3 regions of the Actinomadura citrea genome follow, and region 3 is predicted to be linked to each of the others. Evidence: riboswitches for the same ligand, from Rfam matches in the RefSeq annotation. Region 3 holds a riboswitch; each other region holds the start of a gene.
The links. A riboswitch is a leader RNA that binds a small molecule or an ion and turns the genes downstream of it on or off. The one in region 3 is predicted to bind cobalamin.
Positions count from the first base shown of each region.

Region 1 (9,394 bases), 2.2 Mb from region 3:
CCGTGCTTCGCCTGGCGGCCACCGCTCCGCCGCTGCCGGGGCCCGCGTGGGATCCGTCCGACCAGGTCGCGCCGGTCGAGGGCGGGCCGGTGGTCGCGGTCGCGGGCGGGGCGGCGTTCACCTTCTCCTATGCCGAGCACGTGGAGCTGCTGCGCGCGGCGGGCGCCGACGTGGCCGTCTTCGACCCGCTGCGGGACGAGGCCCTGCCGGACGGGGCGGCTGCGCTCGTCGTCGGCGGCGGCTTCCCGGAGGTGCACGCCGCCGAACTGGCCGCCAACGCGCCGATGCTCGCCGAGGTCGCGGCGTTCCCCGGACCGATCGCCGCCGAATGCGCCGGGCTCCTCTACCTGTGCGAGGAACTCGACGGGCGGGCGATGTGCGGACGGGTGCCGGGGCGCGCGCGGATGACGTCCCGGCTGACGCTCGGCTACCGGGAGGCGGTCGCGGTGGCGGAGTCCCCGCTGACCCGGCCGGGCGAGCGGTTCCGCGGCCACGAGTTCCACCGGACCGCGCTGGACACCGAGGCCGGGCCGCTGTTCCGGTGGCGGGACGGCCGCGACGGTTACGGCGACGCCCGGATCACCGCCTCCTACCTGCACCTTCACTGGGCGGGGTCCCCGGAGGCCGCTCAGCGGCTGGTGTCGTCCTCGAGGTCGCCCTCCGTCTTGAGGTAGACCTCCTGGAGGCCCCGGAGAACCTCGGGGTCTGGGTGCTCCCACATGCCGCGCTCGGCCGCCTCCAGCAGCCGCTCGGCGATGCCGTGCAGCGCCCACGGGTTCGACTCCGCCATGAACGCGCGGTTCTCCTCGTCCAGGACGTAGGCGGCGGTGATCCGGTCGTACATCCAGTCGGCCATTACGCCGGTGGTGGCGTCGTAGCCGAACAGGTAGTCCACGGTCGCGGCCAGCTCGAACGCGCCCTTGTAGCCGTGCCGGCGCATGGCGGCCAGCCACTGCGGGTTCACGACGCGGGCCCGGAAGATCCGCGCGGTCTCCTCCGAGAGGGTGCGGGTGCGCACGGCGTCCGGGCGGGTGCTGTCGCCGACGTAGGCCTCCGGGGCCCGGCCGGTCAGCGCGCGGACGGTGGCGATCATGCCGCCGTGGTACTGGAAGTAGTCGTCGGAGTCGGCGATGTCGTGCTCGCGGGTGTCGACGTTCTTGGCGGCGACGGCGATCCGCCGGTAGGCGCTCTCCATGTCGGCGCGGGCGGGCACCCCGTCGAGGTCGCGGCCGTAGGCGTGGCCGCCCCACACCGCGTACACCTCGGCGAGGTCGGCGTCGTCACGCCAGTTGCGGCTGTCGATGAGCGGCAGCAGCCCGGCCCCGTAGGCGCCGGGCGCGGACCCGAACACGCGCAGGGTCGCGCGGCGCTCGTCGCCGTGCCGCTCCCGGTCGGACCGCACGTGGGCGCGGACGTGATTGTCGGCGTCGGGCTCCTCCAGCCCCGCGACGAGCCGGACGGCGTCGTCCAGCATGGCGACGACGTGCGGGAACGCGTCCCGGAAGAAGCCGCTGATGCGGACGGTCACGTCGATGCGCGGCCGGGCGAGCTCGGCGAGCGGCACCGGCTCCAGCGCCGTGACGCGGCGGGACGCCTCGTCCCAGGCCGGGCGGACGCCGAGCAGCGCGAGGACCTCGGCCACGTCGTCGCCCGCCGTGCGCATCGCGCTCGTCCCCCACACCGACAGCCCGACCGAGCGCGGCCACTCCCCGTGGTCGGCGCGGTAGCGCTCCAGGAGCGAGTCGGCCATCGCCTGCCCGGTCTCCCAGGCGAGGCGGCTCGGGACGGCGCGCGGGTCGACCGAGTAGAAGTTGCGACCGGTCGGCAGGACGTTGACGAGGCCGCGCAGCGGCGACCCGCTCGGGCCCGCCGGGACATAGCCGCCGTCCAGGGCGTGCAGGACGTGGTCGAGCTCGTCGGACGTCCGGGCCAGGCGCGGGACGATCTCGGCGGCGGCGAACTCCAGGACGCGCGTCACGGCTTCGCGGCGCTCCGCCGGAACGTCCCGGGCGGTCTCCCGGGCCGCGCCCACGGCCCAGCCGGCGTCCTCCATGGCCTGGACGAGGGCGCGGGCCGCGGCCTCGGCGGCGTCCACGTCGGCGAGCGCCTCGCCGCCGGCCTCGCTGAGCCCGAGCGCCTCCCGCAGGCCGGGCAGCGTCTCGCGCCCCGACCACATCTGGCGTGCGCGGAGCATGGCCAGCACCAGGTCGACGCGGACCGCGCCGGTGGGCGCCTGGCCGAGGACGTGCAGGCCGTCGCGGATCTGCGCGTCCTTCACCTCGCACAGCCAGCCGTCGACGTGCAGGAGGAAGTCGTCGAACTCGGTGTCGTGCGGGCGGTCGTCCAGGCCGAGGTCGTGGTCGAGCCTGGCGGCCTGGATGAGCGTCCAGATCTGCGCGCGGATCGCGGGCAGCTTCGCCGGGTCCATCGCGGCGATCGTCGCGTGCTCGTCGAGGAGCTGTTCGAGGCGGGCGATGTCGCCGTAGGTCTCGGCACGGGCCATCGGCGGGACCATGTGGTCCACGAGGACGGCGTGCGCGCGGCGCTTGGCCTGCGTGCCCTCGCCGGGGTCGTTGACGAGGAACGGGTAGATCAGCGGGACGTCGCCGAGCGCCGCGTCGGTGCCGCACGACGCCGACATGCCCGCCGCCTTGCCGGGCAGCCACTCCAGGTTGCCGTGCTTGCCGACGTGGACGATCGCGTGCGCGCCGAACTCGTCCGACAGCCACCGGTACGCCGCCAGGTAGTGGTGGCTCGGCGGCAGGTCGGGGTCGTGGTAGATCGCGATGGGGTTCTGCCCGAAGCCGCGCGGCGGCTGCACCATGACGACGAGGTTGCCCGCGCGGAGCGCGGCGAGGACGATGTCGCCGTCCTGGACGAACAACTCCCCCGGCGGCGGGCCCCAGTGCCGCTCCATCCCCTCGCGCAGATCGGCGGGCAGGGTGCGGTACCAGCGCTCGTAGGACGAGGCGGAGATACGGACGGGGTTGCCGGCGAGCTGCTCCTCGGTGAGCCAGTCCTCGTCCTGGCCACCCGCCGCGATGAGGGCGTGGACGAGGGCGTCGCCGTCCTGCTCGTCGACGCCGGGAAAGCCCTCCCCCAGGTCGTACCCGGCGTCCCGGAGCCGGGCCAGCAGCCGGACGGTGCTCGCCGGGGTGTCGAGGCCGACGGCGTTCCCGACGCGGGCGTGCTTGGTCGGGTAGGCCGACAACATCACGACGAGGCGGCGCCCGGCGGCCGGGGTGTGGCGGAGCCGGCCGTGCCGGACGGCGATCCCGGCGACCCGCGCGGCCCGTTCGGGGTCGGCGGCGTAGACGGTGAGCCCGTCCCGGTCGACCTCCTTGAACGAGAACGGGACGGTGATGATCCGCCCGTCGAACTCGGGGATCGCGACCTGCGACGCCGCGTCCAGCGGGGACAGCCCTTCGTCGCCGCCCTCCCAGTCGGACCGGCTCGTGGTGAGGCAGAGGCCCTGCAGGATCGGGACGTCCAGCGCGGCGAGGGCGCCCACGTCCCACGCCTCGTCGTCGCCGCCCGCCCCGGCCGTCGCGGGCCGTGACCCGCCCGCCGCGAGCACGGTCACCACCAGCGCGTCCGCCTGGCGCAGGGTGTCCAGCAGCTCGGGCTCGGCGGTGCGCAGCGACGAGCAGAACACCGGCATGGCGCGCCCGCCCGCGTCCTCCACGGCCGCGCAGAGCGCCTCGACGAACGCGGTGTTGCCCGCCACGTGGTGGGCGCGGTAGTAGAGCACGCCGACCACGGGCCCATCGCCGTCGCGGGCGGCCCGGTCGAGCCGTCCCCAGGTCGGCGTCGGGGCCGGCGGCGCGAAGCCGCGCCCGGTCAGCAGCACGGTGTCGGACAGGAACGCGTGCAGCTCGGCGAGGTTGGCGGGACCGCCGTGCGCGAGGTAGGCGTGCGCCTCGGCGCACACCCCGCCGCTGACCGTGGACAGCTCCATCAGTTCGGCGTCGGGGGCCTGCTCGCCGCCGAGGACGACGACCGGCCGGGGGCCCGCGAGCAGCGCGTCGAGACCGTCCTCCCAGGCGCGCCGCCCGCCGAGCAGCCGCACCACGACGAGGTCGGCGCCCTCGGTCAGCTCGGGCAGGTCGGCGGCGGTGAGCCGCGCCGGGTTGCCGAGCCGGTAGGCGGCGCCGGAAGCGCGGGCGCTCAGCAGGTCGGTGTCGGACGTCGACAGCAACAGGACCGTGCGGCTGTGCTCGGGCACGGCGCATCCTCCCCCTGGGGTCCTCGCCCCGGTCGCGGGTGTCGCGACGGCAGGAGTCTCCTGGCTCCCGGATCGATGCTCGCCCCGGCCTTCCCGTCCCTGCGGACAGTGGCCTACAGCGGGGTTCGCTCCCCGGTCACAGTGGCGGGACCGCGCCGGATTCGCACCGGCTTCCTCCCATTGCCATCGTCTGAGCAGAAGAGTACGGCAGCGCGGTCGCCCTGCAAACTGTGGTTAACATCCTCCCCGTGCCGAATGTCAGAGCCCGTGCCGACGCGTGCCCCGGGGCACTGCGCACCCACGACGCCGCCGACGGGCCGCTGGCGCGCGTCCGCGTCCCTGGCGGCGCGGTGTCCGCCGCGCAGCTCGCGGTGCTCGGCGCCGCCGCCCGCGAGCTGGGGCGGGACGTGATCGAACTCACGTCCCGCGGCAACCTCCAGGTGCGCGGCGTCCGCGACACCGCGGCCCTCGCGGCCCGGCTGGAGGCCGCCGGGCTGCTGCCCTCGGCGACCCACGAGCGGGTGCGCAACATCGTCGCGTCCCCGCTCGGCGGGCGCGGTCCGCGCGGCGTCATCGCCACGGACCCGCTGGTCAGGGCGCTGGACGAGGGGCTCTGCGCGCGTCCGGATCTGGCCCGCCTGCCGGGGCGTTTCCTGTTCGCGCTCGACGACGGCACCGGCGACATGGCCGCGCTGGACGCCGACGCGGCCCACACCGCCCGCGGCCTGCGGCTGGCCGGGACGTCCCTCGAACCCGTCCCGGGCGACCCCGTCGCGGCGCTGCTCGCGGCGGCGGAGGCGTTCCTGGAGATCCGGGGCGACGCCTGGAGGCTCGCGGAGGTGCCGGACGGCGCGCGGCTCGTCGCGGAGCGGCTGGGGGCGGCCGTGCGGGAGACGCCGCCGCGCCCCGACCCCGCTCCGCCGCACGCCGGGATCGTCGCGCAGCGGGACGGGCTCGCCGCGCTGGAGGTCGTGCCCCCGCTCGGCCGGCTGTCCGGCGCGCAGGCCGAGGCGCTCGCCGGAGTCGCGCACGGGGTGCGGGTGACGCCGTGGCGCAGCGTGGTGCTGGTGGACCTGGACCGGGACGGGGCGCGCCGTGCGGCCGCGGCGCTTGCGGCGGCGGGCTTCGCGACCGATTTCGCGTCGCCGTGGGTGGGCGTGACGGCCTGCACCGGCAGCCCCGGATGCGCCAAGTCGCGCGGCGACGTGCAGGGCGAGGCGCGGCGCTTCGTGGACGGCCTGGCCCGCGCGCCGGAGACCCCCGTCCACTGGACGGGATGCGAGCGGCGCTGCGGGATGCCCCGCGGCCCGGTCGTGCTGAGGACGGCGGAGGGACGGCAGTGACCGATTACGTCCGGGACGGCGCCGAGATCTACCGGCGGTCGTTCGCGACGATCCGCGCGGAGGCCGACCTGTCGGGACTGCCGGACGATGTGGCGCGGGTCGCGGTCCGCATGATCCATGCCTGCGGCATGACCGACCTCGTCGAGGATCTCGCCTGGTCGCCGGGGGTGGTGGCGCGGGCGCGGGCGGCGCTGCTGGCCGGCGCGCCGGTGCTGTGCGACGCGCGGATGGTCGCGTCCGGCGTGACCCGCGCGCGGCTGCCCGCCGGCAACGAGGTCGTGTGCGCCCTGGGCGACCCGGGCGTGCCCGAGCTGGCCGAGCGGCTCGGCACCACGCGCAGCGCGGCGGCGCTGGAGCTGTGGCGCGACCGGCTCGGCGGCGCGGTCGTCGCGATCGGGAACGCGCCGACCGCGCTGTTCCGGCTGATGGAACTGGTGGAGGAGGGCGCGCCGCGCCCGGCGGCGGTCCTCGGGATCCCGGTCGGGTTCATCGGGGCGGCCGAGTCCAAGGAGGCGCTCGCCGCGAGCGGCCTGGACCATCTGGTGGTGCGCGGGCGGCGCGGCGGCAGCGCGATGACGGCGGCGGCGGTCAACGCCATCGCCAGTGAGGCGGAGTGATGGCGGGACGGCTGTTCGGCGTGGGCGTCGGGCCCGGCGACCCGGAGCTGGTCACGGTGAAGGCGGCGCGGCTGATCGGCGAGGCGGACGTGGTCGCCTTCCACTGCGCGCGGCACGGCCGCAGCATCGCCCGGGCGATCGCCGAACCGTACCTGCGGGACGGACGGATCGAGGAGCAGCTCGTCTACCCGGTGACGACGGAGACGACCGACCACCCCGGCGGTTACCAGGGGGCGCTGGAGGACTTCTACGCCGACTGCGCCGCCCGGCTCGCCGCGCACCTCGACGCGGGGCGGACGGTCGTGGTGCTGAGCGAGGGCGATCCCCTGTTCTACGGGTCGTACATGCACCTGCACAAGCGGCTCGCGCCGCACTACCCGGCCGAGGTGGTGCCGGGCGTGACGTCGCTGAGCGCCGCGTCGGCGGCGGCGGGGCGCCCGCTGGTCGAGCGGGAGGAGACGCTGACCGTCCTGCCGGGGACGCTGCCCGGCGAGGAGCTGGCCGCGCGCCTGCGCACCGCGGACGCGGCGGCGGTCCTCAAGCTCGGCCGGACGTTCCCCAAGGTCAGGCAGGCCTTCGAGGACGCGGGACGGCTCGGCGACGGCTGGTACGTCGAGCGGGCCGCCACCGACCGGCAGCGCGTCCTCCCGCTCGCCGACGTCGATCCGGCGGACGTGCCCTACATGTCGCTCGCGCTGCTGACGAGCCCGGCGGAGCGCTCGTTCACGGCTCCTCCCCCGGTACGGCCGGAAGGGGCCGGCGGGGTGTGGGTCGTCGGGCTCGGCCCGGCGGGGCGGCCGTGGCTGACCCCGGAGGCGCAGGACGTCCTGGCGTCCGCGACCGACCTCGTCGGCTACGGCCCCTACCTGGACCGGGTGCCGCCGAACCCGAGGCAGCGGCGGCACGGGTCCGGCAACCGGGTGGAGGCCGACCGGGCCCGGCACGCGCTGGCGCTCGCGCGGGACGGGGCCCGCGTCGCCGTCGTCTCGTCCGGCGATCCCGGGGTGTTCGCGATGGCGACGGCCGTGCTGGAGGCCGCGGACGCGGACGCGTTCGCGGACGTGCCGGTGCAGGTCGTGCCGGGCCTGACGGCGGCGCAGGCCGTGGCCGCCCGGGCGGGCGCGCCCCTCGGGCACGACTTCTGCGTCCTGTCGCTGTCGGACATCCTCAAGCCGTGGGACGTGGTGCGGCGGCGGCTCGCGGCCGCCGCCGAGGCCGACCTGGTGCTGGCCCTCTACAACCCCTCGTCGAGCCGGCGCAGGCACCAGCTCCCGGCGGCGCGCGACCTGCTGCTCGAGCACCGCTCCCCCGAGACCCCGGTGGTGATCGGGCGGGACGTCGGCGGGCCGGAGGAGACCGTGACGGTGACGACGCTCGGCAAGCTGGACCCCGAGCGGGTCGACATGCGCTGCCTGCTCATCGTCGGGTCGTCCGCCACCCGGGTGACAGAGCGGGGCGTCGTCTACACCCCGCGCCGCTACCCCTGAGCCCAGGCCGCCGCGGCCGCCACGTCGTCCGTCGCCCGGACGCTCCCGGGGAGGGCCGGGCGGTCGACCATCACGACCGGCACCCCGGCCTCGCGGGCGGCGGTGAGCTTCGCGCGGGTCATCGCGCCGCCGCTGTCCTTGGTGACCAGGACGTCCAGGCGGTGCTCGCGGATCAGGGCGCGCTCGCCGCCCACGGTGTAGGGGCCGCGCGCCAGCAGGACGTGCACGTGGGACGGGACGGGCGGCTCCGGCGGGTCCACCGACCGGGCGAGGAACCACACACCGGTCCGCGCGGCGAACACCGGGATGCTGCGGCGGCCGGTGGTGAGGAACGCGCGGGCGCCGTCCGGCAGCGCGGCGGCGGCGGCCGGCAGGGACGGGACGCGCCGCCAGTCGTCGCCGTCCTCCTCGACCCAGCCGGGGCGGCGCAGCGCGAGCAGCGGCACGCCCGTCAGCCGGGACGCGCGCGCGGCGGAGGCGCTCATCCGCTCCGCGAACGGGTGCGTCGCGTCGACGAGACGGTCGATCCGGTGCTCGCGCAGCCAGGTGGCGAGCCCTTCGGCGCCGCCGAACCCGCCGATGTGGACCTCGCCGGCGGGCAGGCGCGGGTCGGACACCCTCCCGGCTAGCGAGGAGACGACGTGCACACCGGTCAGCCGGGCCGCGAGCGCGCGGGCCTCGGCCGTCCCGCCGAGGATCAGGACGCGCCGCACGCCCGGTCCCGCCCGGCGCTGTAGAGGTGGCTGTCGGGGAACGCCGACGCGGTGAGGACGCGCCCGACGACGATCACCGCGGTGCGCCGCACTCCGGCCTCGCGCACCAGGGCGGCGATGTCGGCGAGGGTGCCGCGCAGGACCAGCTCGTCCGGGCGGCTGGCGCGGGCCACGACGGCGACCGGGCAGTCCGCGCCGTAGCGGGGCAGCAGCTCGGCGGCGACCTCCTCGATGCGCTGGACGGCCAGGTGCAGCACCATCGTGGCGCCGCTCGCGCCGAGGGTGGCGAGGTCCTCGCCGTCCGGCATCGGGGTGGCGCGGACGGCCGTCCGGGTCAGGATCACGGTCTGGCCGACGCCGGGGACGGTCAGCTCCCGCCCGAGCGAGGCCGCCGCGGCCGCGAACGCCGGGACGCCGGGGACGACCTCGTACGGCACGCCCGCCGCGTCGAGGCGGCGCATCTGCTCGGCGACCGCGCTGAACACCGACGGGTCGCCCGAGTGCAGCCGCGCGACGTCCAGGCCGTCCCCGTGGGCGGCGGTCAGCTCGGCGACGATCCCGTCCAGCGTCATGTTCGCGGTGTCGACGAGCCGGGCGCCGGGCGGGCACGCCTCCAGCAGCTCGGCCGGCACCAGCGACCCCGCGTACAGGCAGACCGGCGCGGCCTCCAGCACCCGCAGGCCGCGCACGGTGATGAGGTCCGCGGCGCCGGGGCCCGCGCCGACGAAGTACACCGTCACAGGATGTCCTTCCGCGTCGTCCAGACGGTGACGGGCATCGCGGGGCGCCAGCCCGTGAACCCGCCGAGCGGGGCGGCGCGCTCGACACCGAGGCGGACCAGTTCGCCGCCGTGGGTCCGGCGGAGCTCGGCGACCCTGGCCTCCGATTCGAGGGTGACGGCGTTGGCGACGAGGCGCCCGCCGGGCCGGAGCGCGTCCCAGCAGCGTTCCAGCAGGCCGGGGACGGTGAGCCCGCCGCCGACGAAGACCGCGTCAGGCGGCGGGAGGCC
Region 1 is NZ_JACCBT010000001.1:5,784,124-5,793,517, forward strand. It holds gene BJ999_RS26920 (cobyrinic acid a,c-diamide synthase CobB) at 1-674, shown strand, start outside; gene cobN (cobaltochelatase subunit CobN) at 629-4,225, opposite strand; cobalamin riboswitch at 4,279-4,402, opposite strand; gene BJ999_RS26930 (precorrin-3B synthase) at 4,474-5,568, shown strand; gene BJ999_RS26935 (precorrin-8X methylmutase) at 5,565-6,185, shown strand; gene BJ999_RS26940 (precorrin-2 C(20)-methyltransferase) at 6,185-7,672, shown strand; gene BJ999_RS26945 (cobalt-precorrin-6A reductase) at 7,663-8,385, opposite strand; gene cobM (precorrin-4 C(11)-methyltransferase) at 8,370-9,125, opposite strand; gene cbiE (precorrin-6y C5,15-methyltransferase (decarboxylating) subunit CbiE) at 9,122-9,394, opposite strand, start outside.
Region 1: another riboswitch for cobalamin. It lies ahead of cobN (cobaltochelatase subunit CobN); the one in region 3 lies ahead of metE (5-methyltetrahydropteroyltriglutamate--homocysteine S-methyltransferase).

Region 2 (9,394 bases), 5.2 Mb from region 3:
GCTGGACGTACGGCTTGATCTCGGCGAAGAACGCGGGGAAGTGCTCGCCGCCCCGGAAGCCCCGCATGTGGTCGTCGGCCGACGTCCAGCAGATGCGCAGGATGTAGGACGACGGCTCGTCGACGCACCTGGACAGCTCGTAGTCCACGCACTCGGGGGCGGCGGCGAGGGGGACGGAGGCCCGCGCGTAGGCGGCCTCGAAGTCCTCCGCGTCCTGCGGCTCGATGCGGTAGCGGATGTACTCGACGATCATTGTGCCCCCAGGCTGCTTCCGGTCGGATTATCACTGTAATCCTGTAATCATCCGACCGGAAGCGAAAAGATCAATCCTGGGTGGGCGAGCGGCGGAACCAGGCGACGGCGCCCGCCGCGGCCGCGAGGACCAGGGCGATCAGGCCGATCCAGAGCCAGCCCGACGAGCCCCCGGAATCCCCGGTGGAGACGAGGTTCGTCCGGACCGGGGAGGGTGCGGGGGGCTGGGCGGCCCCGGACGAGCCCTGCACGGTGAACGTGAAGGTGCCCTCGACCGGATGGCCGTCCGACGCGACGACGCGCCACCCCACGGTGTACTTCCCGTCGGGCAGCGTGCCGCCGACGGCCTGGGTGACCTTGTTGTCGACCGCCTGCGCCGACCCGGCCTGGTACTGCTTGCGCGACCCGTCGGTCACGACCACGCGCGGCAGCCGTACCGGGTCGGCGTACGTCAGGACGATCTGGGACGGGGCCGCGACCGTCGAGTCCTTCGCCGGGCTCGCCGACGTCAGCGTCGTGTGCGCCGACGCCGGGACCGCGGTCGTCGCCAGGACGGCCGCGAGCGCCGCGGCACCGGCGGCCCCGCGCAGCGCCGCCCGGGTCATGCCCGGCTCCGCGCCCGGGTCGCGCCGTAGGCGCCGACCGCGATGCCGACCACGCCGACGGCGATGCCGATGCCGCCGAGCAGCCGGGCCGTCCCGTCGTCAGGCGACGCGGACGACGTCGCGGCGGCGGGCTTCACCTGCGCGGTCATGCCGGTCGTCGCCGTCGAGCCCTGGGGGAGGAGCTTCAGCACCGGCGAGGGGTGCTCCGGCTCGTCGGCCCCTTCGGCCGGGGGCTCCTCCCACTTGACGACCTCGCCGCCGGAGTACGTCTGGTCGGCCGTGAACACGAGCTGGTCGGTGTCGGTGGGCAGCGGCCCCATCGAGACGTCGAACTCCTCGAACCGGCCCGGCTCGATCTTGCCGCCGCTCCAGGTGATCTTCGTGACGGCCTCGGTCAGCTCGCCGCCCTCGGTCTTCACCGGCTTCGGCAGCCTCGACTTGTCCACCTTCACCGTCCAGCCGGGCAGCGGCCGGACCGACACCGACGACAGCGGGTGGTCGGTCGGCAGGTTCACCACGAGCTTGGTGGTGGAGGCGTCGTCGCGCTCGTTCGGCACGCGGAACGAGACCTTGGAGTACGAGCCCTGCTCGGCGGTCCTGGGGTTGACCGTGACGTGCGCGGACGCCGCCGCGGCCAGGCCGATCACGGACAGGGAGGCGAGGGACGCGACGGCGCCGGCGCGCCGGGCATGCGGAAGGAAGCGCATTGCGGAACTCCGTTCGAGACGTACGGGAATGGCCGGGCGCCGAGAACCGGCGTCCGGTGACGTACGGCGCTCCGGCTCAGGAGTGAGCGAGCGCCCTCGAACGCCGCGGCGGACCCCGCCGGACGACCTGGTGCCGCAGGGCGCGTCCGGTGGCCGTGACGGCGGCCGCCGCGGGCACCGTCCGAAGGGGGCGGGCCGGAGGCTCGGCCGGCTCCACGGCGAGCAGGGCCAGTAGCAGCCGGATCGGACGGTCCGCGAGGGCGGCGATCCGCCGGGCGAGCGACCACGCGGCCCGCTCGCCGCGCCGCAGCCACCACGCGGCCACCAGCGCGGCCGTGCAGTGCGCGAGCGTCATCACCAGGCCGTTGCCGCCGTGGGCGGCGGGGACCGCGACGGGTTCCACGGCGCCGGTCATGGCGGCGTGCGCCTCGGGCGTGTGGTGGGACGCGGTCGCCGCGGTGAACAGCGTGTGCAGGGCGAACTGCCCGCCGAGGAGCCCGCCCAGGATCGTCGCGAGCGAGCGCTCATGGCCCGCCAGCATCAGCGTCACGCCGAGGACGGCGCCGAAGCCCGTGAGCGCCGCCCAGGCCGGCACCGCCGCGCCGCCCGCCAGGACGTGCCCGAGGGACGCCAGCGTCGCGCACACGGTGGCGAACACCACCGCGCGGGCGGGCCGGAACAGCGGCTGCGGCGCATGGGGGCTCATGACGGCCCCCATCGTCCCATCCGCGGCGCGCTCTGCCCAGCCGCCCCCGAACATCCGCTGACACGCCCAACATCTTGGGGTTGTGCGTTGATCGTCGACTAGATGTAGGGTTCAGTCCCGTGCTGGTCCGCCCCCGCCGCTCGCGGCGGGGGCGGCGTGAGAGGGAACCCGGTGGGAATCCGGGACTGCCCCGCAGCGGTGAGCGGGAACGACCGCCGTCATCGAGCACTGGGCCCGGCGGCCCGGGAAGCGACGGCCAGTAGGACGCCTCGGAAGAGGCGGCGCCCGCGAGTCCGAAGACCTGCCCGCACGCGAGACCGGGAGACCGGCCTCATCTGGGTTCCGGGTCCGTCCCGGATCGACACGTCCAGGCCTCGCGGGTGGGCCGGGGACGGAGCGCGGCCGACCGCCGCGCGCCGTTCGCATGCCTCCGCGAGGCGGCATGCGAGGGGAGATGCACGTGACACAGGTTCTGGCCGCGCCGCCGGCGGAGATCGCCATCGAGGTCGAGGCGGCCTGCGAGGGGGTACCGGGCGCCGAGGCCGGACGGGTGCTGGCCGCGGTCCGGTCCGCGGACGGGCTGGACGCGGCGGCCCTGCGGGACCTCGTGATCGGGGAGGCCGCCGCGCTCATCCCCGCCGATCCCGGGTACTCCAAGGCCGCGGCGCGGCTGCTCGGCGGCCGGATCCGGGACGAGGCCGCGGCCGCCGGCGTCCGGACGTTCGCCGAGTCCGTCGCCGCCGCGCACCGGGAGGGCCTCCTGGCGGACGACCTGGCCGCCTTCGTCGCCGCCAACGCGGTGGCCCTCGACGCGCTCATCGACGAAGGGGCCGACGACCGCTTCGAGTACTTCGGGCTCCGGACGGTCTACGACCGGTACCTGCTCAGGCATCCGCGGTCGCGGCTCGTCCTGGAACGGCCGCAGCACTTCTTCCTCCGGGTGGCCTGCGGCCTCGTCTTCCCCGGCGAATTCCCCGACGATGGCGGGCCGGAAGGTGCCGAGGGTCGACCCCCCACGGGCGACACCGCGACCGTGGACGAGGCCGCCGAGCTGTACGCGCTGCTCAGCACCCTGTCGTACCTGCCCAGCTCGCCCACGCTCTTCAACTCCGGGGCCCGCCGCCCGCAGCTCTCGTCGTGCTTCCTGCTCGACTCGCCGCGCGACGAGCTGGAGTCCATCTACGACCGGTACGGCCAGGTCGCGCGGCTCAGCAAGTACGCGGGCGGCATCGGCATCTCCTGGTCGCGGGTGCGGTCGCGGGGCTCGCTGATCCGGGGCACGAACGGGCACTCCAACGGGATCGTCCCGTGGCTGCGCACGCTCGACTCGTCCGTCGCCGCCGTCAACCAGGGCGGCCGCCGCAAGGGCGCGGCGTGCGTGTACCTGGAGCCGTGGCACGCCGACGTCGAGGAGTTCCTGGAGCTGCGCGACAACACCGGCGAGGACGCGCGCCGCGCCCACAACCTCAACCTGGCCAACTGGATCCCGGACGAGTTCATGCGCCGCGTCGAGGCCGACGCGGCGTGGTCGCTGTTCGACCCCAAGGAGGTCCCCGAGCTGGTCGACCTGTGGGGCGACGAGTTCGACGAGGCCTACCGGGCGGCGGAGCGGGAGGGACGGTTCGTCCGCCAGGTCCCGGCCCGCAAGCTGTATGGACGCATGATGCGGACGCTCGCCGAGACGGGCAACGGCTGGATGACGTTCAAGGACGCCGCCAACCGCGCCTGCAACCAGACCGCCGAGCCGGGCAAGGTCGTCCACCTGTCCAACCTCTGCACGGAGATCCTGGAGGTGACGGGCGACGGCGAGGCGGCCGTCTGCAACCTCGGATCGGTGAACCTGGCCGCGCACGTGGGGCCGTCCGGCGTCGACTGGGAGCGGCTCCGGTCGACGGTCCGCACCGCGGTCCGGTTCCTGGACCGCACCATCGACCGGGGCTTCTACCCCACGCCCGAGGCGGAGACGGCCAACCGCAAGTGGCGCCCGGTCGGGCTGGGCGTGATGGGCCTCGCGGACGTGTTCTTCACGCTGCGCCTGCCGTTCGACTCCGACGAGGCGCGCGAGCTGTCGACCCGCGTCGCCGAGGAGATCGCGCTGGCCGCCTACAACGCGTCGGCCGACCTCGCCGCCGCCCACGGTCCGCTGCCCGCCTATGCCGCGACCCGCACCGCGCGCGGCCTGCTCCACCTGGACCACTTCCCGGACGCGGCGCCGTCCCGTCCCGCCGACTGGGACGCGCTCCGCGCCCGCGTCGCCGAGGTCGGCCTGCGCAACTCGCTGCTCGTCGCGATCGCGCCGACCGCGACGATCGCCTCCATCGCCGGCTGCTACGAGTGCATCGAGCCGCAGGTGTCCAACCTGTTCAAGCGCGAGACGCTGTCCGGCGAGTTCCTCCAGATCAACCGCTACCTGGTGGAGGACCTGAAGTCGCTCGGGCTGTGGACGCCGGCCGTCCGCGAGGCGGTCAAGAAGGCGAACGGGTCCGTCCAGGGGCTCGTCGACCTGCCGGAGGAGATGCTGTCGCTCTACCGGACGGCCTGGGAACTGCCGCAGAAGGCGCTCATCGACCTCGCCGCCGCCCGCACCCCCTACATCGACCAGTCGCAGTCGCTGAACCTGTTCATGGAGACGCCGACGATCGGCAAGCTCTCCTCGATGTACGCCTACGCGTGGCGGGCCGGGCTCAAGACGACGTACTACCTGCGGTCCCGTCCGGCGACGCGGATCGCGCAGACGACCGTCGCCGCGGCCGTCTGCTCCCTGGAGAACCCCGAGACCTGCGAGGCGTGCCAGTGACCGTGCGAGACGAAGGGCACAGGGGAGAGGAAAGGCGGGGCATGCTCCTCGATCCCGGCATGGACCTGACGCTGCGGCCGATGCGCTACCCGGACTTCTACGAGCGGTACCGGGCCGCGATCCGCAACACCTGGACGGTCGAGGAGGTCGACCTCGCCTCCGACATGGCGGACCTCGCGCGGCTCACGCCCGCCGAGCTGCACCTCGTCAACCGGCTCGTCGCGTTCTTCGCCACCGGCGACTCGATCGTGGCGAACAACCTCGTGCTCAACCTCTACAAACACGTGAACGCGCCGGAGGCCCGGCTCTACCTGTCGCGGCAGCTATATGAGGAGGCCGTGCACGTACAGTTTTATCTGACCCTCCTGGACACCTACCTGCCCGATCAGGACGAGCGCGTCAAGGCGTTCGCGGCGATCGAGCACATCCCGTCCATCCGGGCCAAGGCGGAGTTCTGCTTCCGCTGGATCGACTCGCTCGGCTCCCTGGACGAGCTCCGCGGCGCCGCCGACCGCAGGGCGTTCCTGCTGAACCTCATCTGCTTCGCGGCCTGCATCGAGGGGCTGTTCTTCTACGGCGCGTTCGCCTACGTGTACTGGCTCCGGTCGCGCGGCCTGCTGAACGGCCTCGCGTCCGGGACGAACTGGGTCTTCCGGGACGAGTCAATGCACATGGAGTTCGCGTTCTCCGTGGTCGACACCGTCCGGGCGGAGGAACCCGGCCTGTTCGACGCGGAGCTGACGGCCCAGGTCACCACGATGATCGAGGAGGCCGTCCAGGCGGAGCTGGCGTTCGCCCGCGACCTGTGCGGGGACGGCCTGCCCGGCATGAGCGCGGACGACATGCGCGCCTACCTCGAGTACGTCGCGGACCAGCGGCTCGTCCGGCTCGGCCTGCCCGCCCGCTACGGCACCGCCAACCCGTTCGCGTTCATGGAGTTGCAGGACGTCCAGGAGCTGTCCAACTTCTTCGAGCGCCGCGTTTCGGCCTACCAGATCGGCGTCGAGGGGACCGTCGCGCTCGACGAGGCGTTCTGAACCTTTCGGAACGGGCAGTCGTTGAACCGTGAAGACAAGGCCGAGGAGGAAGAACATGCCTTCCGTCATCGACCGCATCATGCGGTTCGCCCGGAGCCCGCAGGGCCGCAAGGCGCGTGCCCGGGCGGAACGGCTCGCCCGGGACCCGCGCACCCAGGCGAAGATCCGAGGACTGCTGTCGCGCGGACGCGGCGGCGGGCGCCGCCGCCACTGACCCCCGACCGCGCCCCGACCGAGCCCACCGCACCCGAGATCCCGACCCGCACCGAGACCGGACCCGTCCCCGCAACCGGGGGCGGGTCCGGTCCGTGTTGCACATTGGACGTAACTGCGACTCATTTGCAATAGTGGCCTCATGGCCGACTACACGCTTCCCGACCTGCCCTACGACTACGCCGCACTGGAGCCGGCGATCACCGGCGAGATCCTGGAGCTGCACCACTCCCGGCACCACGCCGCCTACGTCAAGGGGGCCAACGACACGCTGGAGAAGCTCGCCGAGGCGCGCGACAAGGAGCAGTACGGCGGGCTGGTCGGCCTGGAGAAGACGTTCGCGTTCAACCTCTCCGGCCACGTGCTGCACTCGATCTTCTGGGACAACCTGTCGCCGGACGGCGGCGACCGCCCGGACGGCGAACTGGCGGCGGCCATCGACGAGCATTTCGGCGCGTTCGAGGCGTTCCAGAAGCAGCTCACGGCGGCGACCTCCACCGTGCAGGGCTCCGGCTGGGGCGTCCTCGCATGGGAGCCCCTCGGCGAGCGCCTCGTCGTCGAGCAGGTCTACGACCACCACGGCAACATCGGCATGAACACGACGCCGCTGCTGGTGTTCGACGCCTGGGAGCACGCCTACTACCTGCAGTACCGCAACGTCCGCCCGGACTACGTGGAGAAGCTCTGGTCGCTCGTGAACTGGACGGACGTGAAGGCCCGCTTCGACGCGGCCCGTTTCGACGCGGTCCGCACGGGCTCCTCCCGATAGACGGCGGCGTCCGCGCGGCGCCGCTGAGGGGGCGGCGTTCACCTGGCCGGGATCGTGCTCAGAACCTTTCCTCGCGGCCTGGTGAACGCCGCTTCCGCCTTGCCGGCCGCGCGACCCGCTCGGCACGACCTGCTCGGCACGAGCGGGTTGGGCGTGCGCCCTCAAGCACCCGGCCGAGATTTTGCACGGTCACCGTTGTGCCAGGGCGGTGCGGCGCCACCGCTGCCCCGCCCCTAGTCTGCTCCTCATGACCGGCGAGTACCTGTACTGGGAGAACGTCCCGACGCGGTGGAAGGACAACGACGTCTACGGGCACGTCAACAACGTCGTCCACTACTCGCTGATGGACACCGTCATCAATGAGTGGATGATCCGGACCGCCGGCTTCGACCCCGCGGCCTCCGGCTCGATCGCGCTCTGCGTCGAGTCCCACTGCGAGTACAAGGCCGAGGCGGCCTTCCCCGACACGATCCGCGTCGGGCTCCGCGTCGGCAAGCTGGGCCGCTCCAGCGTCCGCTGGGAGATCGGCATGCTGCGGGGGTCGGACGGCGCGCTCATCGCCGAGGGCCACTTCGTGCACGTCTTCGTCGACCGGGACACCCGCCGCCCGGTCGAGATCACCGGAACGGTCCGCTCCGAGATGCAGAAGCTGCTGGCAGCATGACCGCCACCCGCGCCGCAGTCCTCGTCGAGTCGGGCCGTCCCGCCCCGTACGCCGCGTCCCGCCCCCTGGAGATCGCCGACCTGCGCCTCGACCCGCCCGGCCAGGGCGAGCTCCTGGTCCGGATCGGCGCCGCCGGTCTCTGCCACTCCGACCTGTCCGTCATCAACGGGTCCCGGCCGCGGCCCCTGCCGATGGCCCTCGGGCACGAGGCCGCGGGCGAGGTCGTGGAGACCGGGCCGGGCACCGAGTTCGCGCCCGGCGACCACGTCGTGCTCGCGTTCGTCCCGGCGTGCGGGCACTGCGAGCGCTGCGTCGCCGGACGTCCCGCCCTCTGCGGGCCGGGCGCCCAGGCCAACGGCGCCGGGACCCTGCTCGGCGGCGGCCGGCGGTTCCGCGCCCCGGACGGCACGCGCCCGCACCACCACCTCGGCGTCTCGGCGTTCTCCGAGTACACCGTCGTCTCGTCCCGCTCCGCCGTGAAGATCGACCGCGACCTGCCCTTCGACGTCGCCGCGCTGTTCGGCTGCGCGGTCCTCACCGGCGCCGGCGCCGCCCTCCACAGCGCCGCCGTCGCGCCGGGCGACACCGTCGCCGTGTTCGGCCTCGGCGGCGTCGGCCTGTCCGCCGTCCTCGCCGCCAAGGCCGCCGGAGCCTCCACCGTCCTCGCCGTGGACGTCGTCGCCTCCAAGCGCGACCTCGCCGAGCGCCTCGGCGCCCGTCCCGTCGCGGGCGGCCCGGACGCCGTCGAGGCGATCCGCGACCTGACGTCCGGCGGCGCGGAGAAGGTCGTCGACACGACGGGCGTCGTCGCGGTCCTCGAACAGGCCTACGCCGCCACCCGCCCCGGCGGCACGACCGTCACCGTCGGCCTCCCCGCCCCCGGCGCGCCGCTGACCCTGCCCGCTCTCAGCCTCGTCTCCGAGGAGCGGACCCTGCGCGGCAGCTACCTCGGTTCCTGCGTCCCCCGGCGGGACGTCCCCCGCTTCATCGCCCTGTACCGCGACGGCGCCCTCCCCGTGGACGCCCTCCTGAGCGGCCGTCTCCCGCTCGACAAGATCAACACGGGTTTCGACCGTCTCCACACCGCCGAGGCCGTCCGCCAGCTGATTACATTTCCTTGAATGAACGAAATTGCGTGCTATCGTCTTAATTCACCATTGTGGGCGAGCGATGCGGGCATGAATGAGCACTCGGCCGGGGCGTTCACGCAGGCAGCCGAAGAGCGCGCATAGGCGTCCCTCGCGAAGACCCTGGCATCAGCGGCCGTTCGCCTGGTTGGTCGTCCTCGCCATGGCGGTGACCACGGCCTATTTCCAGGACACGCTCCGGGCGGTGGCCGAGGGGTGGCTGACGCCCGGTGAGGTCGCCGATTCGGTGTCCGCGGGCGACGCCATCCGGGTCGTCGACATCCACCACGACCTCGACACCGGCAACGACATCCTCGTGCCGGCGCCGAAGGGCGGCGGAAACGCGCTCTCCGCCCGCGACGCGCCGCCCGACTCGCTGGACGAGGAATGGCTCGCCGCGCACGGCGCGATCGACGTCGGCTCGTCCCGCTGGGAGATCACCGTCGAGACCCGGCGGAACGAGGACGTGGAGATCGTGGACGTCCGCCCGGTGCTGGCGGCCCCGCGGTGCGGTCCG
Region 2 is NZ_JACCBT010000001.1:8,794,927-8,804,320, reverse strand. It holds gene BJ999_RS40345 (group II truncated hemoglobin) at 1-253, opposite strand, end outside; gene BJ999_RS40340 (copper resistance CopC family protein) at 324-857, opposite strand; gene BJ999_RS40335 (YcnI family copper-binding membrane protein) at 854-1,564, opposite strand; gene BJ999_RS40330 (MFS transporter) at 1,641-2,270, opposite strand; cobalamin riboswitch at 2,377-2,593, shown strand; gene BJ999_RS40325 (ribonucleoside-diphosphate reductase subunit alpha) at 2,731-5,067, shown strand; gene BJ999_RS40320 (ribonucleotide-diphosphate reductase subunit beta) at 5,109-6,104, shown strand; gene BJ999_RS40315 (hypothetical protein) at 6,160-6,318, shown strand; gene BJ999_RS40310 (superoxide dismutase) at 6,460-7,086, shown strand; gene BJ999_RS40305 (acyl-CoA thioesterase) at 7,334-7,750, shown strand; gene BJ999_RS40300 (zinc-dependent alcohol dehydrogenase family protein) at 7,747-8,871, shown strand; gene BJ999_RS40295 (hypothetical protein) at 9,041-9,394, shown strand, end outside.
Region 2: another riboswitch for cobalamin. It lies ahead of BJ999_RS40325 (ribonucleoside-diphosphate reductase subunit alpha); the one in region 3 lies ahead of metE (5-methyltetrahydropteroyltriglutamate--homocysteine S-methyltransferase).

Region 3 (9,394 bases):
ACTGTCGACAACCCGACCTTGCTCCAGTGGATCCGCCGCGAGGCGTCAGGTCAGGCGCAGGTGGGAGCGGCGCACGCCGGTTTCTGACCGGGCGTGCGCCGCCGTTCGGCCGCGGCTCAGCGCGCGGCGGCGTCCTCGCGGACTCGCCGTGCGGCGGTCACCAGGTTGCGCAGCGCCGCTTCGGTCTCCGGGTAAGCGCGGGTCTTGAGCCCGCAGTCGGGATTGACCCAGAGCTTGGCGGGCTCGACGACCTGCAGCGCGCGCCGCAGGTTCTCCTCGATCTCGTCGGCCGAGGGGACGCGGGGCGAGTGGATGTCGTAGACGCCAGGGCCGATGCCGTTCTCGTAACCGGCGGCACGGAGGTCGCCGACCAGCTCCATGTGCGAACGGGCCGCCTCGACGCTGGTGACGTCGGCGTCCAGCGCCCCGATCGCATCGATGATCTCACCGAACTCGGAGTAGCACATGTGGGTGTGGATCTGCGTGGTGTCCGCCACCCCGGAGGTCGCCAGGCGGAAGGCTCCGACGGCCCAGTCCAGGTAGGCGGCGTGGCCGGCCGCACGCAGGGGAAGCAGCTCGCGCAGTGCGGGCTCGTCGACCTGGACGATGCGGATACCGGCCGACTCCAGGTCCCCGATCTCGTCCCGCAGCGCGAGGGCGACCTGGCGGGCCGTCTCGGCCAGGGGCTGGTCGTCGCGGACGAACGACCAGGCCAGCATGGTGACCGGCCCGGTGAGCATGCCCTTGACCGGCTTGCTCGTCAGCCCCTGGGCGTAGGTGGTCCACGCGACGGTCATCGGACGGGGACGAGCGACGTCGCTGTGCAGGATCGGCGGCCGCACGTACCTGGACCCGTAGGACTGCACCCATCCGTGCTCGGTGGCGGCGTAGCCGTCCAGCTGCTCGGCGAAGTACTGGACCATGTCGTTGCGTTCGGGCTCGCCGTGCACGAGCACGTCCAGACCGAGTTCCTCTTGCAGCGCGATGACGCGGGCGATCTCCTGCCGCATCGCCTGGCTGTAGTCGTCCTCGGAGATGCGTCCGGCCCGGCGGTCCGCGCGGACCCTGCGCACCTCCGGAGTCTGGGGGAACGAGCCGATCGTGGTGGTGGCAAGGTCGGGCAGCCCGAGCGAGGCGCGCTGCGCGGCGAACCGGGTTTCGCGGTCCCCGCGGGAGGAACCGCCGAGCGTGTCCAGGCGAGCCCGGACCTCGTGGTCGATCCCGGCGGTGGACGCCGGAACCTGCGCGGCGGGACCGGCCGCGTCCTCGCCCAGCGCCTCGCCGAGCGCGACGACCTCGCCGACCTTCTGCCGGGCGAACGCCAACCGCCCCCGCACCGCCGGATCGAGCGCGTCCTCGGCGTCCAGGTCGATCGGGACATGCAGCAGTGAGCAGGAGGTGCTCACGACCACCTGGTCGGCCAGACCGAGCAGCGTGGCGCAGGCGGCCTTGGCCCGCTGCCGGTCAGCGCGCCAGATGTTGCGGCCGTCGACGACGCCCGCCATGACGGTCTTGCGCAGCAGCCCGCCCACGGAAGCGAGCACGTCCAGATTGCCGGGACCGGCGACGAAGTCCAGCCCGACGGCCTCCACACGGGAGGACGCAAGGGCGCGCAGCGCTTCGGCTCCGATCGTGCCGAAGTAGGTCGCCACCAGCAGGTGCGGCCGGCTGGACAGCTCACCGAGGCGCGCGTACGCGCGGGCCAGTGCGGCGACCTCCCCGTCGGTCCGATCGGCCACCAGGGCGGGCTCGTCCAGTTGCACCCATTCGGTGCCCGCCCCCGCCAGCCGCTCCAGCAGCTCGGCGTACACCTCCACCAGCCCGTCGAGCAGGTCCAGCGGGCGGAAGCCGGCGGGCGCGTCCGCCGCGGGTTTGGCCAGCAGCAGGTAGGTCAGCGGTCCGACGAGCACGGGCCGCGTCTCGATACCGAGGGCTCTGGCCTCCAGGTACTCCGCGACCGGCTTCGACGTGACCCCTCCGGGCAGCCGGAACCGCATGTCCGGCCCCAGCTCCGGCACGATGAAGTGGTAGTTGGTGTCGAACCACTTGGTCATCTCCATCGCCGGGATGTCTTGGACACCGCGCGCCATGGCGAAGTACCGGTCGAGGCCGTCCAGGCCCCGATAGCGCTCGGGCACGGCGTCCACCAGGACGCTGGTGTCCAGCACATGGTCGTAGAAGGAGAAGGTGTTCGACGGGATCGCGTCCAGACCGGCGTCGCGCAGCCCTGTCCAGACGGCGCCGCGCAGGTCCGCGCCGGCCTTCTCCAGCGCGGCCGCGTCGATGCGTCCCGCCCAGAAGTCTTCGGTGGCGAACTTGAGCTCGCGGCGCGTCCCGATCCGGGGGTAACCGAGGATCGTGGTTTTCATGGCAGCTTCCCTCGCTGAGCCAAAGGCGGCCAACCGGGGAGGGACGTGCACGGCACGGCGCCGAAAACCGCCTGTGCCGCCCGCCGGCCCTCCCGCGAGGCCGCAGACCACCGCACGCCAGCCGGCGCACGGGCGAAGGCAGGTCTTCGGACTCGCGGGCACCGCTCCTACCTGGGTAGGTGCGTCCTACTGGCCGTCGCTTCCCAGGCCCGGCGGCCCAGTGCTCGATGACGGCGGTCGTTCCCGCTCACCGCTGCGGGGCAGTCCCGGATTCCCACCGGGTTCCCTCTTACGACGCCCCTACCACGCAGGCACGGGCGAACCTTCCGCACGTTGGAGTCTAACGGCCGGGATGACGGCATACACAAACCCGCTCGGACCACGTTGAGCCCTGAGAAGCAGTGCGGGCGGGAACGTCCCACCTGAACGCTATGGTGCGTCTTCATGAAGACGAACCACGTCGGCCTTGACGAGAAGATCCACGCGTGAGCCGCTACCGGGGGCCCGCCACCCTGATCGGCAGCGACGGAGCCGAGATCGAGGTCTACGTCGATCTGCGCGCCAAACAGCGGGAGTGGTCCGGAACCGCGACCATCGGCGACTTCGACGCCAGCGGCGCTCACGACCAGACGCTGAGACTTCCAGACGGCCGCGAAGCACAGGTCACGCTCGGCGGCTCGGCGGTCTGGTCCGACGTCATCACGCTGGTCGGAAGTGGTCCGCCGCCCTTCGCCTGACCCAGGCGTCCCATCGACCGGCGGGGCTCGCTTGTGAGCTGCTTGGGACAAGAGAACGGGGCCGCGCACCTCAGTGCGCGGACCCCATTCCGTGTTGCTGCGCATGCAGGAGTCACTCCTGCGGTGCGATCAGTGGTTCTTCGACCAGGCGAAGACGAGGCCGGAGAGCCCCGCCATGACCAAGACGAAGGTGAAGAAACTGCCCCAGGACGGGAAGATGTCCTTGGCAGCGTCCCAGATCTCACCGAACCCGATGTTGCCCAGCACGAGCACGACGAGCCCGATGGTGGTGACCTGGAGGAGCGTGTTCAGGTAGCCGCGCAAAAGCCCGACTCCTTTCATCTGGTTTTTGTCGAGGTGTGGCTCTGATGAGGCACCCCGCGGAACGCTCAGTATGAGCCGCTCCTACCTCCTGACCGTCCACGAAGGACCAGAGGAGGCAAGGCGGCCACGACCATTGATGGCCGAAACGATCTCGGGCGCACAGCCGTCGGCATCCGAGTCCGAATCACGGCGCTGAGCTGCGGAGACCGCCGCCCTGCCGATCCGGGCGGTAGCGGATCGTGGGTGCAGATCCCGGCGTCTCGACAATGTTCACCCGAGTCAGAGCGCTCAGGATCGTTCCAAATTTCTTCTTTGACTACTGAAGACATCTCGGCAGTCCGTGGCGGCCAATGCCCACGAACTCACGGCCGAGACCAGACTGCATCACGCTGGTCGAGATAAGCACCGCCTTCGTCCAGCGGAGGCGCCGACCGAACAGGAACGCACGGCGGCGAGGGCGTCAACCCGCGCGCCCGAGAAGTGCTCGGTGGTCAGGCGAGCAGGGCGCGGGCGGCGCGGATGACGGCCTGGTCGACAAGGCGGCCGTCGTCGCCGACGAAGACGGCGGAGCCCGAGGCCAGAGCCGCTTCGTAGCGGGCCAGCAGAGAGCGGGCCCGGTCCAGCTCGGCCGGTGTCGGGGTGAAGACCTCCGCGACGACCGGGAGCTGTGCCGGGTGGACGCAGGCGCGGCCGCGGAATCCGAGCCGCTTGAGGCGCGGTGTGGTCGTGCGGAACGCCCCGAGGTCGCGGAACTGCGTGGAGACCGGGCCGAGCGGCGGGGGCAGGCCGGCGGCGGCCGACGCCGCCATCACCTGGGACCTGGCCCAGAGCAGCTCGGATTCGTCGGGGCCGGGGGTGACGCCGAGGTCGGCGGCCAGGTCGGCCTCGCCGAGCTGCATCCGGCCGCTTCGCCGCAGCCCTGCTGGCCTTCGCCCAGGAGGTCGGCACTGCGAGGTGACGGACGCGGCGCGCGGCTCTCGAGCGAGCCGCCGGCATGCGGCCTCAGGGGGCGCGGCGCTCCGTGCGAGACCGTCGCGTGTACTCCTGGCCGAGCGCGAACAGCAGCCAGGTGAGGGCGGTGGCGTCGTCGACGATCCCGAACGGCAGGAAGACGTCCGGGATCAGGTCGACCGGTGAGACGATGTAGATCACCGCGATCACCATCGCGACGATCTTTCCGGTGGACGTCCGGTAGTAGGCCTGCGCGGCCGCGCCGGCCGGCCCGGCGCGGCGGCGACCGCGTAGCCGCAGGATGCCCGCGACCAGCAGGACCGCGCCGACGGCCATGACCGCGGCACCCGCCACGGTGATGTCGACACCGCCCAGATCACCGTCCACGGTGAGTGCCGGGACGGCACCCGCGACGACGAGGACCAGTCCGAGCCAGACCATGCGCACCTCCGGGGGGACGTGTCCCCCCGGGTATTGCCGTCCCAGACGGTTTCACTCGGCTTCGCGGACGCGAATGCCCTTCCGCGACGTCGGCGCTCGAACTCAAGACGTCAGAGGAGGCGTCTGATCTCGCCGTAGGCCCGGTAGAAGCCACCCCGCCCGGAGGTGCGGACGCCTTCGACGGCGTAGCGGGCGCCGGGTTGGCGGATCTCTTTGGGGAACTGCACGTTCCATCCCCGCTCGTAACCCTCGCTGATGACGCGCACGCGGTGACGGGAGCCGTCCTGGTAGCACTCCAGAATGACGGCGTCACCGGGCTGGGAGGTGGTCTCGAGCACCGTCACCGGCTCGGCCGTCGGCAGCGACGCGGCGACCTTCACATCAACGGGCTTGGGGACCGATCCCTGGTGGGCCGCATGGATGGCCGTTTCGGAGGCGTCGATGCAGAGCAGCGAACCGTCGGTGGTGACGATGTAGACCCGCTCGTCCAGGAACTGCATCGAATAGGCCGAGCCGTGACCCGTGCCGAGTTTCCACAGGCGGGTACCGTCCTCGTCGAAGCAGTAGATGGAGGAGTGGTTGTCGCCGGCGAACACATAGCGCCCGTCGGGCGAGGCCGCGCAGGAGAAGACGGCGGCGTCGCAGCGGTACACCGCTTCGACCTCCCCGTTGCCCTTGGCCAGCCGGTAGACGTCGTTATTACTGGTCGCGGCGTACACCGCACGGTTTTCCTGCCATCCGAACAACACGCCGCCGCCGACCGGCGTCTGCCAGACCGGCTTGCCGTCGGCGGCCGAATAACAGGCCACACCGCGAGAATGGCCGTGAAAGACGGTGTTGCTTCCGGCGTCGCAGCGCACCATCCAGGCGGAGTCGCCGTCGACGTCGCGTGACCATTGGTATTCGTCTTCGTGGTCGACGGCGGTGACGCGGCCGTTGCGGTCGGATACTCCGAGGATGGCGTCGTCGATGTCCAGCCAGTAGATGTCGACATCGGCGGAGATCTCGTAGGCCACGTGCGGAACCTTGCCGCTCATGTCGTACACACGGCCGTCGTCACAGCCGGCGTAGATCCAGAAGTCGTCGGCGACGATGCACTTCACCCCGTCGGGCAGGCGGTAATGGCCGGTCACGGTGCCGTCGGTGGTAACGGTGTACACGTCGCCGTTCTGGTTGCCGACCCAGCATCGGTCCTGGTCGACGAAGATGCCGAACGCGGCGGCGCCGGTGGCCAACCGCCACAGCACCGGTGCCTGGCGGGCGGTCGACCTGGTGCTGACCATGGAGCGCCTGCTGACCGGGCGGGCCCGCCGTACGCCCCGCACCGCCGGGGCGTAGCCCTTCCTGGTCTTCTCCGCGATCTTCTTGGCGGCCGCCGTCTCGGCCTTGGCCTCGGTCGCGAAATCGGACACCTTCACCTGGCCGGAGGCGCCGATCCTTCCGTAGGTAATGGTGACTCGGGTGCCGGAGCGGACCACCTCGTAGAACTTGTGAGCGGTGGCGTTGTCTTCGGACAACTCAAGGTACGTGCGGTGCTCCGCCATTCCAGCCTCTCGATCACCTGATGTCGCGAACCCGTTGGCCCGGATGTCGCCGACAGTACAGATCACGTCCGACAGATCCGCGAGAAGCGGCCGATTCTCGGACAGATGCCGCGTACGGGGTCGACGTACAGAGCGGGGTCCCAGAGCCCACCGTGGGGTCGTCGCTGGAACCGGCGAGCGTCCTCCTTCCCGGGCGAACGTCAGCGCATTGACCGGGCCGGTGTGGCCGGGGTGGCGGGGAAGCCCTCGGTCCCCACCTCGCCCCACCTGGCCGATCACGGCCGCGGTGCGGGTGTCCGGATGGGCGCCTCGGCGGGACGTGCTCACTTCCATCATCTCTGTCGGCCGGCATCTGTCGACGTGTCATCTTTTGCGGTGATTACCTCATTGCGAATCGGCTGTTTCCCTTCCGGCAAGGGCGAGATTGGCTGGGACTGATGATCGACGTCCGCAAGACCTCTTCCAGAGAGCGACCAAGGAGCATGGTCATGGACCAACCCGCCCGCTCTGTCCCGGCTTCGGCCGGGGCGCAGGCCGACCTGCTGAATTTGGGAAGGTTGCTGGAGGCAGCGGCCCTGCTCACCTGCCCGACGAACGCCGACCGCGATCCTCGCGGTCCCGCCCCGGTCCCGGTCTCGTCCCGGCAACTACCCGCCGCCGGGCCGAACCGCTGAGCACTCGCTCTCGCGGCCGGACGGCACCGGAGTGCCGCCCGGTGAACTCTCCTTGCTCCGGCAGATGAGAGTGGTCTGCAATGCCGAACTCACCGCCGGCAAATCAACGGCACGGCCCCAACGCATCCAGCAGCCCCACGGTGGCTCGTATCATCACCCCTGCCGGTGGCCCCACCGCTGATCTCGACATCGCCTCACAGACGAGCCCGGAGATGTTGGCCGACGCCCTGGTCCGCCACATGTTCGCGATCAGTATGGATCTGTACGGGATCCTGGGCCGTGTCAGCCCCCCAGCCGGTGGTACCGGCCGATCGCAGCCCGCCATCGTCACCCCGGCCGGCCACCTGGCTGATCGGCGAAGCGTTCACCTGCATCCCGACAGTGAGCAACTGCGCCGGATCCTGCATGAGGCGATCGCGGAGCTGGATCAGATGGTCCACCAGACCCGGGTCCTGGTGTTCGCGCACCTGGACAGCACCACCCCGGCAGAACCGGGCGCCGTTTGAGCGCCTCGTGGGTTCGAGTCCCAGGCGTCCCCCCAATCTGACCAGGGCCTGAGCCCGTGCCCGCACTGGTCACTCCTTGAGAACACTTCTCCTCACCCCTTCAGCCCGTCCGTGTCTTGTCGCGAACGCCGGGCACCTGCGTGATGTGAAGCAGAGCGCGCTGCATCCGCTCTTTTCCGTCTTGGGGACTGCCGTGGCGCTTCGGCTGGCTTACGGTGTTGAGCACTCTCGGTCCGGCACGGAGGGCGGGCGGCATGCGGGACGACGCGACGGCGCGGAGCGGGCTGAGGAAGGTGCCGCTGAGCAGGCCCGAGCGGCGCGCGGAACTGCTCGACGCCGTCCTCGCCCTGCTCTCGGAGGTCGGGTACGAGCGGCTGACCATGGACTTGGTGGCGCGGCGCGCGCGGGTGGGCAAGGCGACGCTGTACCAGCGCTGGCCCGCCAAGGCCCATCTGGTGATGGCCGCGATGGAGCGCTACCGGCCCGCGGTGTCCGGGCGGGACGCGGGCTCGTTCACCGAGGACATACGCCAGCTGCTGATGGCCTATGTCGCCAGCTGGTCGAGCCTGGACCGCGGGCTGGTCATCGCGCTGCTGGAGGGCAGCCGCCGGGACCCCGAGCTGGCCCGGCTGCGCCGCGAACGGCTCGCCGATCCCGTGCGGCGCTCCATCGAGGCCGCGCTCGACCGGGCCCGCGCACGCGGCGAGATCCCCGGCCGGGTGGACGCCGGGCTGCTGGCGGACCTGCCGTTCGCGGTCATCCTCGGGCATGTGCTGATGCAGGATGAACCTCCCGGCCACGACCTGGTCGATCGGTTTGTGGACGGCATCCTGTCTCCCCTACTGGACGTCCCCAACCTGCCGGAACCTCGCGTATAGAACGGATCCGTTCTATTTTCGGAGCGGATGCCGTTCCTTCCGGCGAGCCCGCCGTCAGCCGTCCCGCCGGGAGCGGCACAGCGCGAGTCTCCGAGGAAGGGATCTCGTCCCATGCGCGCTCCGCAGCCCCCCGCCTCCGCCCCCGCCCCGCTGCCCACGCGGCGCGACGACCCGCTCGACCCGCCACCGGCGCTCGGCCTGCTCCGCAGGGAGTCGCCGGTCTCCCCGCTGTCGTTCCCCGACGGCGCGACCGGCCTGCTGCTGACCCGGCACCAGGACGTGCGCGAGGTCCTGGCCGACGAGCGGTTCAGCGCCGACCGGACGCTGGCCTCCTCACCGATCAGGCGGCCCGCCTTCCGGCCCGAGGACCGGGCCGGTTCGCTGCTGTTCATGGACCCGCCGGAGCACACCCGCTACCGGCGGCTGCTCACGCCGTTCTTCACCACCCGCCGCATGCAGGCCCTCGCGCCGCGCGTCGAGCGCATCGTCGCCGACCACCTCGACGCCCTGCGCGCCGCCGGCCCGCCCGCCGACCTGGTTCCGGCGTTCACCCTCCCGATCCCGTCCCTGGTGATCTGCGAGCTGCTCGGCGTGCCCTACACCGACCGCGCCCGCTTCCACGCCTGGTCCGCCGCCCTGCTCAGCATCACCGCGGACGCACAGCGGGTGGCGGAGGCCAGGGACGCGCTGCTGGGCTACATGCGGGAGCTGGTGGCCGCCAAACGGCGCAGCCCCGACGACGCGCTGCTGGGCTCGCTGATCACTTCCGGGGCCGGGCTGAGCGACGCCGAGCTCAGCGGCATCGGCCGGCTGCTGCTGGTCGCCGGGCACGAGACCACCGCCAACATGCTGGCGCTGGGCACCCTCACCCTGCTCACCCGTCCCGGCCGGCTGGGCGCCCTTCGCGGCGGCCCCCGGGCCGCCGGCCCCGCGGTCGAGGAACTGCTGCGCTACCTGAGCATCCTGCAGT
Region 3 is NZ_JACCBT010000001.1:3,612,856-3,622,249, reverse strand. It holds gene BJ999_RS17065 (NAD(P)-dependent oxidoreductase) at 1-87, shown strand, start outside; gene metE (5-methyltetrahydropteroyltriglutamate--homocysteine S-methyltransferase) at 117-2,369, opposite strand; cobalamin riboswitch at 2,490-2,712, opposite strand; gene BJ999_RS17055 (DUF4873 domain-containing protein) at 2,855-3,106, shown strand; gene BJ999_RS17050 (hypothetical protein) at 3,236-3,430, opposite strand; gene BJ999_RS17045 (aldolase/citrate lyase family protein) at 3,922-4,329, opposite strand; gene BJ999_RS17040 (YkvA family protein) at 4,433-4,822, opposite strand; gene BJ999_RS17035 (WGR domain-containing protein) at 4,933-6,366, opposite strand; gene BJ999_RS17030 (hypothetical protein) at 6,855-7,040, shown strand; gene BJ999_RS17025 (hypothetical protein) at 7,181-7,546, shown strand; gene BJ999_RS17020 (TetR/AcrR family transcriptional regulator) at 7,801-8,424, shown strand; gene BJ999_RS17015 (cytochrome P450) at 8,536-9,394, shown strand, end outside.